2 regions of the Streptomyces sp. NPDC059832 genome follow, and region 2 is predicted to be linked to the other one. Evidence: riboswitches for the same ligand, from Rfam matches in the RefSeq annotation. Region 2 holds a riboswitch; the other holds the start of a gene.
The links. A riboswitch is a leader RNA that binds a small molecule or an ion and turns the genes downstream of it on or off. The one in region 2 is predicted to bind cobalamin.
Positions count from the first base shown of each region.

Region 1: linked by a shared signal. The riboswitch ahead of cobN (cobaltochelatase subunit CobN) and the one ahead of ACFV8T_RS15895 (ABC transporter substrate-binding protein) in region 2 are both predicted to bind cobalamin.

Region 1 covers NZ_JBHWIY010000012.1:89,514-95,063, forward strand. Annotated here, with positions in the region: gene cobN (cobaltochelatase subunit CobN) at 1-3,239, opposite strand, end outside; adenosylcobalamin (AdoCbl) riboswitch at 3,326-3,406, opposite strand; gene cobG (precorrin-3B synthase) at 3,507-4,826, shown strand; gene ACFV8T_RS22390 (precorrin-8X methylmutase) at 4,890-5,516, shown strand; gene ACFV8T_RS22395 (precorrin-2 C(20)-methyltransferase) at 5,519-5,550, shown strand, end outside.
Region 2 covers NZ_JBHWIY010000007.1:361,053-366,602, reverse strand. Annotated here, with positions in the region: gene ACFV8T_RS15910 (acyl-CoA dehydrogenase) at 1-1,159, shown strand, start outside; gene ACFV8T_RS15905 (phosphopantetheine-binding protein) at 1,419-1,697, shown strand; gene ACFV8T_RS15900 (beta-ketoacyl-[acyl-carrier-protein] synthase family protein) at 1,694-2,917, shown strand; cobalamin riboswitch at 2,997-3,188, shown strand; gene ACFV8T_RS15895 (ABC transporter substrate-binding protein) at 3,224-4,291, shown strand; gene ACFV8T_RS15890 (FecCD family ABC transporter permease) at 4,288-5,379, shown strand; gene ACFV8T_RS15885 (ABC transporter ATP-binding protein) at 5,376-5,550, shown strand, end outside.

The DNA of each region.
Region 1 (5,550 bases), on a different contig from region 2:
TCCTCCACCAGGGTGCGGGTGCGGACCGTCTCGGGGCGGGTGGAGTCGCCGATGTACGCCTCCGGGGCGGTGCCGCGCAGGGCTCGGACGGTGGCCACCATGCCACCGTGGTACTGGAAGTAGTCGTCGGAGTCGGCGATGTCGTGTTCGCGGGTGTCGGTGTTCTTGGCCGCGACCGCGATCCGCTTGTACGCCGTCTCCATCTCCTCACGGGCCGGGCGGCCGTCGAGTTCGCGTCCGTAGGCGTAGCCGCCCCACACCGTGTAGACCTCGGCGAGGTCCGCGTCGGTGCGCCAGTCGCGGGAGTCGATCAGCTGGAGCAGACCGGCGCCGTACGTACCGGGGCGGGAGCCGAAGATACGGGTGGTGGCGCGGCGTTCGTCGCCGTGGGCGGCCAGGTCGGCCTGGGTGTGGGCGCGTACGTGGTTCTGCTCGGCAGGCTCGTCCAGGGACGCGGCCAGGCGGACCGCGTCGTCGAGGAGGCCGATGGTGTGCGGGAAGGCGTCGCGGAAGAAACCGCTGATGCGGAGGGTGACATCGATGCGCGGGCGTCCGAGTTCGGCCGGCGGGATCGCCTCCAGGCCGGTGACGCGGCGCGAGGCGTCGTCCCAGACCGGGCGGACGCCGAGCAGGGCGAAGGCCTCGGCGACATCGTCGCCGGCGGTGCGCATCGCGCTCGTACCCCACAGGGACAGGCCGACCGAGGTGGGCCAGTCGCCGTTGTCGGTGCGGTAGCGCTCCAGGAGCGAGTCGGCCAGGGCCTGACCGGTCTCCCAGGCGAGGCGCGAGGGCACGGCCTTGGGGTCGACGGAGTAGAAGTTGCGTCCGGTCGGCAGGACGTTGACCAGACCGCGGAGCGGGGAGCCCGAGGGTCCGGCGGGGACGAATCCGCCGTCCAGCGCGTGGAGGGCGTGGTCGAGTTCGTCGGTCGTGGCGGCCAGCCGCGGCACCACCTCGCGGGCCGCGAAGTCGAGGATGTCGCTGACGGCCCGCGGGTGCCCGGCCGCCACTCCGGCGACGGCTTCCGGGGACCAGTCCGCGTCCTCCATCGCCTGGACCAGGGCGCGGGCCCGCTCCTCGGCCTCGTCGGCGGTGACCCGGGTCGCGGCGGACTCGTCGAGCCCCAACGCCTCGCGCAGACCCGGCAGGGAGGCCGTGCCACCCCAGATCTGACGGGCGCGCAGGATCGCGAGGACGAGGTTGACCCGGTCGGCGCCGGCCGGGGCACCGCCCAGGACATGCAGGCCGTCGCGGATCTGCGCGTCCTTGATCTCGCAGAGCCAGCCGTCGAGATGCATGATGAACTCGTCGAAGCCCTCGTCCTCGGGGCGGTCTTCGAGCCCCAGGTCGTGATCGAGCTTGGCCGCCTGGATCAGGGTCCAGATCTGTGCGCGGATCGCCGGCAGCTTCGCCGGGTCCATCGCCGCGATCTGGGCGTGCTCGTCCAGGAGTTGTTCGAGCCGGGCGATGTCCCCGTAGCTGTCGGCGCGCGCCATCGGCGGTACGAGGTGGTCCACGAGGGTGGCGTGGACGCGCCGCTTGGCCTGCGTCCCCTCGCCCGGGTCGTTGACCAGGAACGGGTAGATGAGCGGGAGGTCGCCGAGGGCGGCGTCGGGGCCGCAGGCGGCGGAGAGGCCGGCGTTCTTGCCCGGCAGCCATTCCAGGTTGCCGTGCTTGCCGAGGTGGATCATCGCGTCGGCGCCGAAGCCGTTGTCGTCGGCCGGGGCGGCGATCCAGCGGTAGGCGGCCAGGTAGTGGTGCGAGGGCGGCAGATCGGGGTCGTGGTAGATCGCGATCGGGTTCTCGCCGAAGCCGCGCGGCGGCTGGATGAGGATGAGCAGATTGCCGCGGCGCAGGGCCGCGAGGACGATGTCGCCGTCCGGGTTGCTCGACCGGTCCACGAACATCTCGCCCGGGGCGGGGCCCCAGTGCTGCTCGACGGCTTCGCGGAGCTCGGCCGGGAGGGTCGCGTACCAGCGCCGGTAGTCGGCGGCCGGGATGCGGACCGGGTTGCGGGCCAACTGCTCCTCAGTGAGCCACTCCTGGTCGTGGCCGCCCGCCTCGATCAGCGCGCGGATCAGCTCGTCGCCGTCGCCCGACGCGAGGCCGGGGACCTCCTCCGTACCGAAGTCGTATCCCTCGGCGCGGAGTCGGCGCAGCAGGGCGACGGCGCTGGCCGGGGTGTCGAGGCCGACCGCGTTGCCGATCCGGGAGTGCTTGGTCGGGTACGCGGAGAGGACGAGCGCGATCCGCTTCTCGGCGGCCGGGATGTGGCGCAGCCGGGCATGGCGCACGGCGATCCCGGCGACGCGGGCGGCGCGCTCGGTGTCGGCGACGTACGCGGGCAGGCCGTCCTCGTCGATCTCCTTGAACGAGAACGGCACGGTGATCAGGCGGCCGTCGAACTCGGGGACCGCGATCTGGCTGGCGGCGTCGAGCGGGGAGACTCCCTCGTCGTTGTCTTCCCAGTCGGTGCGCGAACCGGTGAGGCAGAGGGCCTGGAGGATGGGTACGTCGAGGCCGCTGAGAACGCCCGCGTCCCAGGACTCGTCGTCACCGCCCGCCGACGCCTCGGCGGGCCGGGTGCCGCCCGCGGCGAGGACGGTCGTCACGATCGCGTCGGCGGCGCGCAGTGCTTCGATGAGTTCGGGCTCGGGGGTGCGCAGCGAGGCGACGTACAGCGGCAGCGCACGGGCGCCCGCGTCCTCGACGGCACGGCACAGGGCCTCGATGAACGCGGTGTTGCCGCTCATGTGGTGGGCGCGGTAGTAGAGCACGGCGACGACCGGGCCGTCGGTGCGCCGGGGGGTGCGCTCCAGCGGGCCCCAGGAGGGTGCCGGGGCGGGCGGGGCGAAGCCGTGGCCGGTGAGCAGGACGGTGTCGGAGAGGAAGCGGGCGAGCTGGTCCAGGTTGCCCGGCCCGCCGTGGGCCAGATAGGCATGGGCCTCGGCGGCGATGCCGATGGGGACCGTCGAGGCGGCCATCAGCTGGGCGTCGGGGGCCTGTTCGCCGGTGAGGACGACGACGGGGCGTCCGGTGGCGAGCACTTGGTCGAGGCCGTCCTGCCAGGCGCGTACCCCGCCGAGGAGGCGCACGACGACCAGGTCGACGCCGTCCAGGAGCTGTGGCAGGTCCTGGAGCGGGAGCCGGGAGGGATTGGCGTAGCGGTAGGAGACCGGGCCCTCCGAGGCGCGGGCGCTGAGCAGGTCGGTGTCGGACGTCGACAGGAGCAGGATCATGCGGCGTCGGGCCTTCCTCGGGGTGTCCACGCCCCGGGCGGTGTCGGAATGAAGCTCCCCGCTCGAACGGATCCGAGCGTGTGGGGAAGGGAGTTCCTGACTTGCCCGGCCGTGGCCGGACTCACAGTGGCGGGACCGTGCCGGACTTGCACCGGACTTCCTCCCCTGTCGCCGTCTGTGGCGACGACGTGCCGGATGGCCCGTCACTAGGCATAGTAAGGGCCGGTCAACCGATGGAGGACATACGGATCTGGTCAGATGGTCGGTATGCTCGCCGCCATGCCACGACCTGCCACTTCGCCTTCACCGCCGGGAGACGCGTCTCCCCGGGACCGCGGTGACGCCTGCCCCGGCACGCTGCGGCTGCACCGGGCGGACGACGGCGCTCTGGCCCGCGTCCGTGTTCCCGGCGGTCTGCTGACCGCGGAGCAGGCGGACGCCCTGGGGGCGTTGGCGGGGAGCCTGGGCGATGGTGAGTTGCATCTCACTTCGCGCGGCAATGTCCAGTTGCGCGGGCTGGGTCCGGACTGCGGAGGCGAACTGGCCGACGGGCTGGGCGAGGCGGGGCTGCTGCGCTCCGCGCGCCACGAGCGGATACGCAACATCGTGGCGTCGCCGCTCTCGGGGCTCGACGGCCGCGGCGCACGGGACGTCGGCCCCTGGCTGTCCGCGCTGGACGCGCTGTTGTGCGCGGGCGACCGGACGGCGGGCCTCTCGGGCAGGTTCCTGTTCGTGCTCGACGACGGACGTGGCGATGTGGACGCGCTGGGCGGCGACGTGACGTTGCTGGCGCAGGATGACGGAACGGCGCTGCTGCGGATCGGCACGGCCGGGACCGTGGTACGGATACCGGGCGCGCAGGCGCCGCAGGCCGCCCTCCTGGCGGCCGGGACCTTCCTGGATCAGGCGTCGGGCACCGGTGCCTGGCGCGTGCCGGACCTGCCCGGCGGTGCCGGATCCCTCTTCGACGAGGTCGTACGACGGTTGCGTGCGACGGGTACCGGCACCACTTCCACCGAGGACCGTGCCTGCCCGCGGAGCTCGGACGGCCCCGCCCCCGGCGTCGTGACCGGCCGGCACGACGGGGCCGCGCTGTCCGTCGGCATCCCCCTGGGGCGCGTCGGCCCGGCGCAGTGGCGGTCGTTGACGGACACGGCCCGGCACCGGGGCCGCGGTGAGTTGCGGCTGACACCGTGGCGCGGGGTCGTCGTACCGGGGGTGGAGCGGCGGCGGGCCGCAGGGCTGCTGGACGATCTGGGGGCCACCGGCCTCGTCGTCGGACCCGGCTCCCCCTGGGCCGGGGTGGGTGCCTGTATCGGCCGGCCCGGCTGCGCGAAGTCGCTGGCCGATGTGCGGGCCCAGGCGGCGGACGCGGTGGGGGCCGTGGGCCCGTTGCCGGTGTACTGGTCCGGGTGCGAGCGCCGGTGCGGCCACCCCCGCGGCGAGTGGGTGGACGTCGTCGCCACCCCCGACGGACACCGGATCTCGCTCGTACGGGGCGAGGTACGGGACGCGCCCGTGAGCGTCCCCGACAGCCCCGGTGGGCTCGCCGCCGCGGTGGCCGCGGCCCGCCGCGCGCGCGGCTGATCCCGTACACCCCACTCCCCTGTACCCGACCGTCGCACGCCCGAGGAAGAGAGCGAAAGCACTGTGCACCAGTACGAGAAGGACGGACCGGCGATCTACCGCCAGTCCTTCGCCACGATCCGTGCAGAGGCGGATCTCGCAGGCCTGCCCGCCGATGTGAGCCAGGTCGCGGTCCGCATGATCCACGCCTGCGGGATGGTCGACCTCGTCCGTGATCTCGCTTTCACCCCGGACGCGGTCGCCCGCGCCCGCGCCGCTCTGCGGGCCGGCGCACCCATCCTGTGCGATGTGGCCATGGTCGCCAGCGGCGTCACCCGCAAGCGGCTGCCCGCGGACAACGAGGTGGTGTGCACCCTGTCCGACCCGGCGGTGCCGGAACTCGCGAAGCAGCTGGGCACCACCCGCAGCGCCGCAGCCCTGGAGCTGTGGCGCGACCGGCTGGACGGCGCGGTCGTCGCCGTCGGAAACGCACCGACCGCCCTGTTCCGGCTGCTGGAGATGATCGAGGAGGGCGCGCCGCGCCCCGCCGCCGTCATCGGCGTGCCGGTCGGCTTCATCGGTGCCGCCGAGTCCAAGGACGCCCTGGCCTCGCACCCGTCCGGGCTGGAGCATCTGATCGTTCGGGGCCGTCGCGGTGGCAGCGCCATGGCGGCCGCCGCCCTCAACGCGATTGCCAGCGAGGAAGAGTAGACGTGAGCGAGCAGAAGACGGGCCGGCTGTACGG
Region 2 (5,550 bases):
CCTGACCTCCTTCGACCAGGTCTTCGTGGGACGCGCCGCGCTGCTCGGCGGGGACCACGGACGGATCGGTGCGGACGGCGGGTTCAGCAGCACCCTCGACAACCGAAGGCGTCGCTTCCTCGCGTCGATCGGGCGAGTCACCTCCGGCAAGATCTCGATGACGGCCTGCGCGGTCGGCTGCGCGCGGGCCACACTCGCCGTCGCCGTCCGCTACGGCGGCCACCGGTACGTCTCGGGCCCCCGGGGCTCGCGGCAGGTGCCGGTGATCGCCCACCGCAGCCACCACGGACCGCTCGCCTCCGCCACGGCCACCGTCTTCGCGATGAGCCTGCTGCACCGCAGGGCCCTGGACCGCTGGGAAGGGGGCGGGCAACGGGAGGAGGCGGAGCGGCTGGTCGCCGTCGCCAAGGGGTGGGTCACCTGGCAGGCCAGGTCAGTGATCGTCGAATGCCGTGAACGCTGCGGCGCCCAGGCGCTCCTGGAGAACAACGGCATGAGTGAACTCCTCACGGGAGTGGAGGGTGCCATCACGGCCGAGGGCGACAACATGGCCATCCACGCCAAGGCGGCCGCGGAGATGCTCTTCGCCACCGCACCGGGCGGACCCGAGGCTTCCTCCGGCGGCGGACCCGGCGAACTCGACGACCCCCGGTTCCTCGGGGGGCTGCTCGCGGAACTGGAGCGGATCTGGTTCGGGCGGGCCCGGGAGCGGATGCGCCTCGCACCGCACGGTGACCCGCTCGCGCGGTGGAACGTGGCGTCCGGGCCGGCCCTGCGCGGCGTCGAGGCGCACGCCCAATGGCAGGCGGCCGAGGCGTACGAGGAAGCGGTGGCCGCGCTGCCCGAGGGGCCCGCCCGCGAACGGCTCGGCGAGCTGCAACGGCTCTTCGCGCTCGACCGGATCGCCCGCAACAGCGGTGATCTGCTGGCAGCGGGCCTGTTGACCGCCGACCAGGTCAACGGACTGCCGGACCGGGTGGAAGAGCTCATCACCATGGTCGCCGCCCGACTGCCCGACCTGGTCGAGTCCTTCGCGCTGCCGCCGGAGCTGCTCGCCGACTGGCCCATCGCCGGAGCCGACTACGTGGCTGCCTACGACGAGCCGGGAGCCGCCTGGCGGACGGGCGGGGACCGGGCGACGGTTCAGGACGGGCGATGAGGGCCATGACGAGGAGGGGAACAGCTGTACGGGGTCACCGGATCAGGGAGGCGGCCGGGGCTCTCGGAGTCCGGGTTGTCCTGCTGGCCTACTGGGGTACGGCGTCCGTCCTGGCCCGGTGGTGCGGGGAGCGCGGGGAAGACGGTGCCGAATCGGTTCGGCACAAGGCGTAACTGGAGGCACTCCACCCAGTTGATTCGGCGTCGGGACGGTGTCACCGCCGGCCCGACAGCCGGACCGAATGATGGAGAGAAAGCTCATGAGTGCGATTCATCCCAAGATCACCGAGGTTCTGACACACACCTTCAAAGTGCCCGTTGCCGAGATCCACCCGGGCTCCACGATGGACAGCCTGGAGATGGACTCCCTCGCCGTCGCCGAGTTCGCCGTCCTCATCAGGGAGACGGCCGGCGGCAACCGGGACTTCGACCAGCTCCCCAAGGACGCGACGCTGGCCGACATCACACGGTTCATCGACCTGGCAGCCGGCCGCGGCGCGCGGGTGGGCGGCGGGACCGCGATGAGCAACGCCCGATGAACAGGCCGGCCGTCGCCGTCACCGGCCTGGGCATGATCACCCCGGTCGGCAACGACACCGAATCCACCTGGCGGGGCGTGTGCGCGGGAGTGTCACCGGCCCGTACCGTCGCCGAGCTCGAAGGGTGCGCGATCGACTTCGCGTGCATGGTCGACGGCATCGACCTGGACGCCGCGATCGGCGGCCGGGCGTCCTTCCGCATGGGGAAGTACGTGAAACTCGCCGTGCTCGCCGCCCGGGAGGCGGTCGCCGACGCGGGGCTGGACCCGGCCCGGTGGGAGGGCGCCCGGGTCGCGGTGGTCGTCGGCACCAGCAGCGGGGGTTCCGCCTCGCTGACCGAGCAGGCCGTCGTGCTCGACCGGTTCGGAGCAGGGGCCACCTCTCCCTCGGGCATCCTGCTCACCATTCCCAACATGCCCGCCGCCGAGATCGCGATCCAGCTGCGGGCCACCGGACCCAGCATGGCCCCGTGCACCGCCTGTTCGTCCGGTGTCACCGCGCTGTCCGTCGCCCGCGACCTCCTGGTCACCGGGCAGTGCGACATCGCTGTCGCCGGAGCCACCGAGTCGATCGTCTACCCGGCCGCCATGGCCGGGTTCGCCAGGTCCGGAGCCGGGGCCCGGACGGATGGCGACCCGGCCACGCTGTGCCGTCCCTTCGCGGCCGACCGGGCCGGTCTGGTCATGGGCGAGGGCGCGGCCGTCATGGTGCTGGAACGGGTGGACGACGCCGATGCCCGGGGCGCGGCCCCACGGGCGCTGCTCGCCGGTACCGGCGCCACCACCGACGCCTACCACCCCATCAGTCCGCATCCGTCCGGCACGGTCGCCCAGGCGGCGGTGGAGGCCGCGCTGCGCGACGCGGGCTGGGCGGCCGAGGACGTCGAGCACGTCAACGCACACGGCACGGCGACACCGGTCAACGATGCCACCGAGGCCGCCCTCATCGCCCGGGTCTACCCGCACCGGCCGCCCGTCACCGCCCCCAAGGGTGTACTGGGGCACTGCATGGGGGCGGCCGGTGCGATCGAGGCCGGACTCACCGTCCTCACGCTCCAACGCGGAGTCGTACCACCGATCGCCAACCTGGACGCCCCGGCGCCCGAGTTCGACATCGACTGCGTCACCGAACGACCGCTGCGGCAGCCCATCCGGCGCGCCGTCAGCCATTCCTTCGGCTTCGGCGGACACAACGCCGTCATCGCTCTTCAGCGTCCGTAGGCATCCGGCAGGTGGTGCGACGGGACACACAGCCCGGCGTACCACCGGCCACACCCCCCATGAGCTGCGCAGAGCCTCGTGATAGCTTGCCGGAGCCAGTCGAACTCCACGTAATGGGGTCAGGGAATCCGGTGAGAATCCGGAACTGACGCGCAGCGGTGAGGGGGACGGGCGGGGCCACGGCCACTGGGACCACCCTCGGGTGTCCTGGGAAGGCGTCCCGTCCGAAGGAACCCGAGTCCGAAGACCTGCTGGCGCCCGCGACCCGGCACCGGGCCGCGGAACTCCGTACAGCGGGCTCCGCGCATGAGCCCTCAGACGCAGAGGGACTCCGTGCCGTCCATAGCCAGCCCCATCCGCATCATGGCCCTGCTCTCGGCGGGACTCGTCCTGCTGACCGGCTGCGGAGGCGGGACCGACGACTCCGCCGCGAAGCCGGACTCCGCGGACGGATACCCGGTGACGCTGAAGAACTGCGGACGCACCGTCACCGTCGAAGCCGCGCCACGGCACGCCGTCTCGGTGGACCAGGGATCGACGGAGATCCTGCTCTCCCTCGGCCTCGCCGACCGGATGGCCGCCACCGCGACCTGGACCGACCCGGTGATGAAGGGTCTGGAGAAGGCCAACGCCGAAGTGCCCAGGATCGCGGACAACCGGCCGTCGTCGGAGAAGGTCCTCGACCGCGAGCCCGACTTCGTCAGCGCGTCGTTCGAATCGACGCTCGCCAAGGGCGGCGTCGCACCGCGCGAACAGTTCGAATCGCTCGGCGTCCCCACCTATGTCTCGCCCGCCGACTGCACCGGCAAGGACAACAGCGGCGGCGGCGACGGCGCCCGTACCGCCCCGCTGACCATGGACAGCGTCTACGGCGAAGTGCGCGAACTGGCCGAGGTGTTCGGCGTACCGGAGCGCGGTGACGCGCTCGTGGCGCAGTTGCGGGCCCGGGTGAAGAAAGCGGCCGAGGGCATCGACGCCTCCGACGCGACCCTCCTGTACTGGTTCTCCGACTCCAAGGCCCCGTACCTGGCCGGCTGCTGCGGAGCGCCCGGGATCATCACCGAAGAGCTCGGCGCGAAGAACGTCTTCGACGACACCCATGAGGAATGGCCCCAGATCAGCTGGGAGACCGTCGCCGACCGCAACCCCGACGTCCTGGTCGTCGGCGACCTGACCCGCAAGGCCCAGACCGCCGAGAGCGCCGCGAAGAAGATCGAGTTCCTGGAGTCCAACCCCGTCACGAAGAACATGGACGCCGTCAGGCACAAGCGGTACGTGCTGCTGAGCGGCCAGTCCATGAACCCGTCCGTCCGGACGGTCGAGGGCATCGAACGCGTGGCAGCCGGACTGCGCAGGTTCGGGCTCGCCGGGTGACGGGGACCGAACGGGGCACGGCGGTGGCCGCACCGCCCGCCCCCGCCACCTCCCCCCGGGCCACGAAGGGCGCACGGCGACTGCGCGGCGGGGCCCTGTGGGTCTGCGGCGCCGCGTTGCTCGTCGTCTCCGTCGCGGTCGCCGTCACCATCGGCCCCGCCCGGATCTCCGTGGCCGACGTCTGGTCCGCGGTGGCCTCCCACCTCGGCTGGGGGCGTTCACGGCTCTCCCCGATCCGGGACGGCATCATCTGGAACCTGCGGATGCCGCGCACCCTGCTCGCAGCGGTGTGCGGTGCCGGGCTCGCGGTGTGCGGCACCGTCATGCAGTCGCTGCTCCGCAATCCGCTCGCCGACCCCTTCGTCCTCGGTGTCTCCTCCGGAGCGTCCACCGGCGCGGTCGTGGTCGTCGTCCTCGGCGTCGGCGGGGGAGCGGTGTCGATCTCGACCGGCGCGTTCGTCGGAGCGCTGTGCTCGTTCGCCCTCGTGCTGCTGCTCAGCCACACCCTGGGCGGCACGACCGACCGGGTCGTGCTCTCCGGTGTCGCGGCCATGCAGCTGTTCTCCGCGCTCACCTCCTTCGTCGTGATGACCGCCGCCGACGCCGAGCAGACCCGCGGGGTGCTGTTCTGGCTGCTCGGCTCGCTCAGCGGGGTCGGCTGGACCGACGTGTGGATCTGCTCCGCCGTCCTCGTCGTGACCCTGCTGATCTGCCTGGGTCACGCCCGTACCCTCGACGCCTTCGCGTTCGGGCAGGACGCCGCAGCCACGCTCGGCGTCCATGTCGCGCGCACCCGGATCGTGCTGCTGTGCACGACCGCACTGCTGACCGCCGCACTCGTCAGCTCGGCCGGTGCCATCGGCTTCGTCGGTCTGGTGCTGCCGCACGCCGCCCGCGCCCTCGCGGGTTCCGGGCACCGGCGGCTGCTGCCGGTCACGGCCCTGGCCGGGGCGGTGTTCCTGGTCTGGGTCGACACCCTCGCCAGGACGGTCCTCGACCCGCAGGAGGTGCCCGTGGGCGTGGTCACCGCACTGATCGGCGTACCCGCGTTCGTCCTGGTCCTGTACCGCACCCGGAGGACCGCGTGACGGGGGCGGCCACCTCGGGACTGCGTGCCGAACGGGTCGGCCGGGCGGCGGGCGGCCGTCTCATCCTCGACGGGGTCGACCTCGCCCCGCCGCCCGACGCCACCGTGGGGCTGATCGGACCGAACGGGTCCGGCAAATCGACCCTGCTGCGGGTGCTGGCGGGGGTCCTCG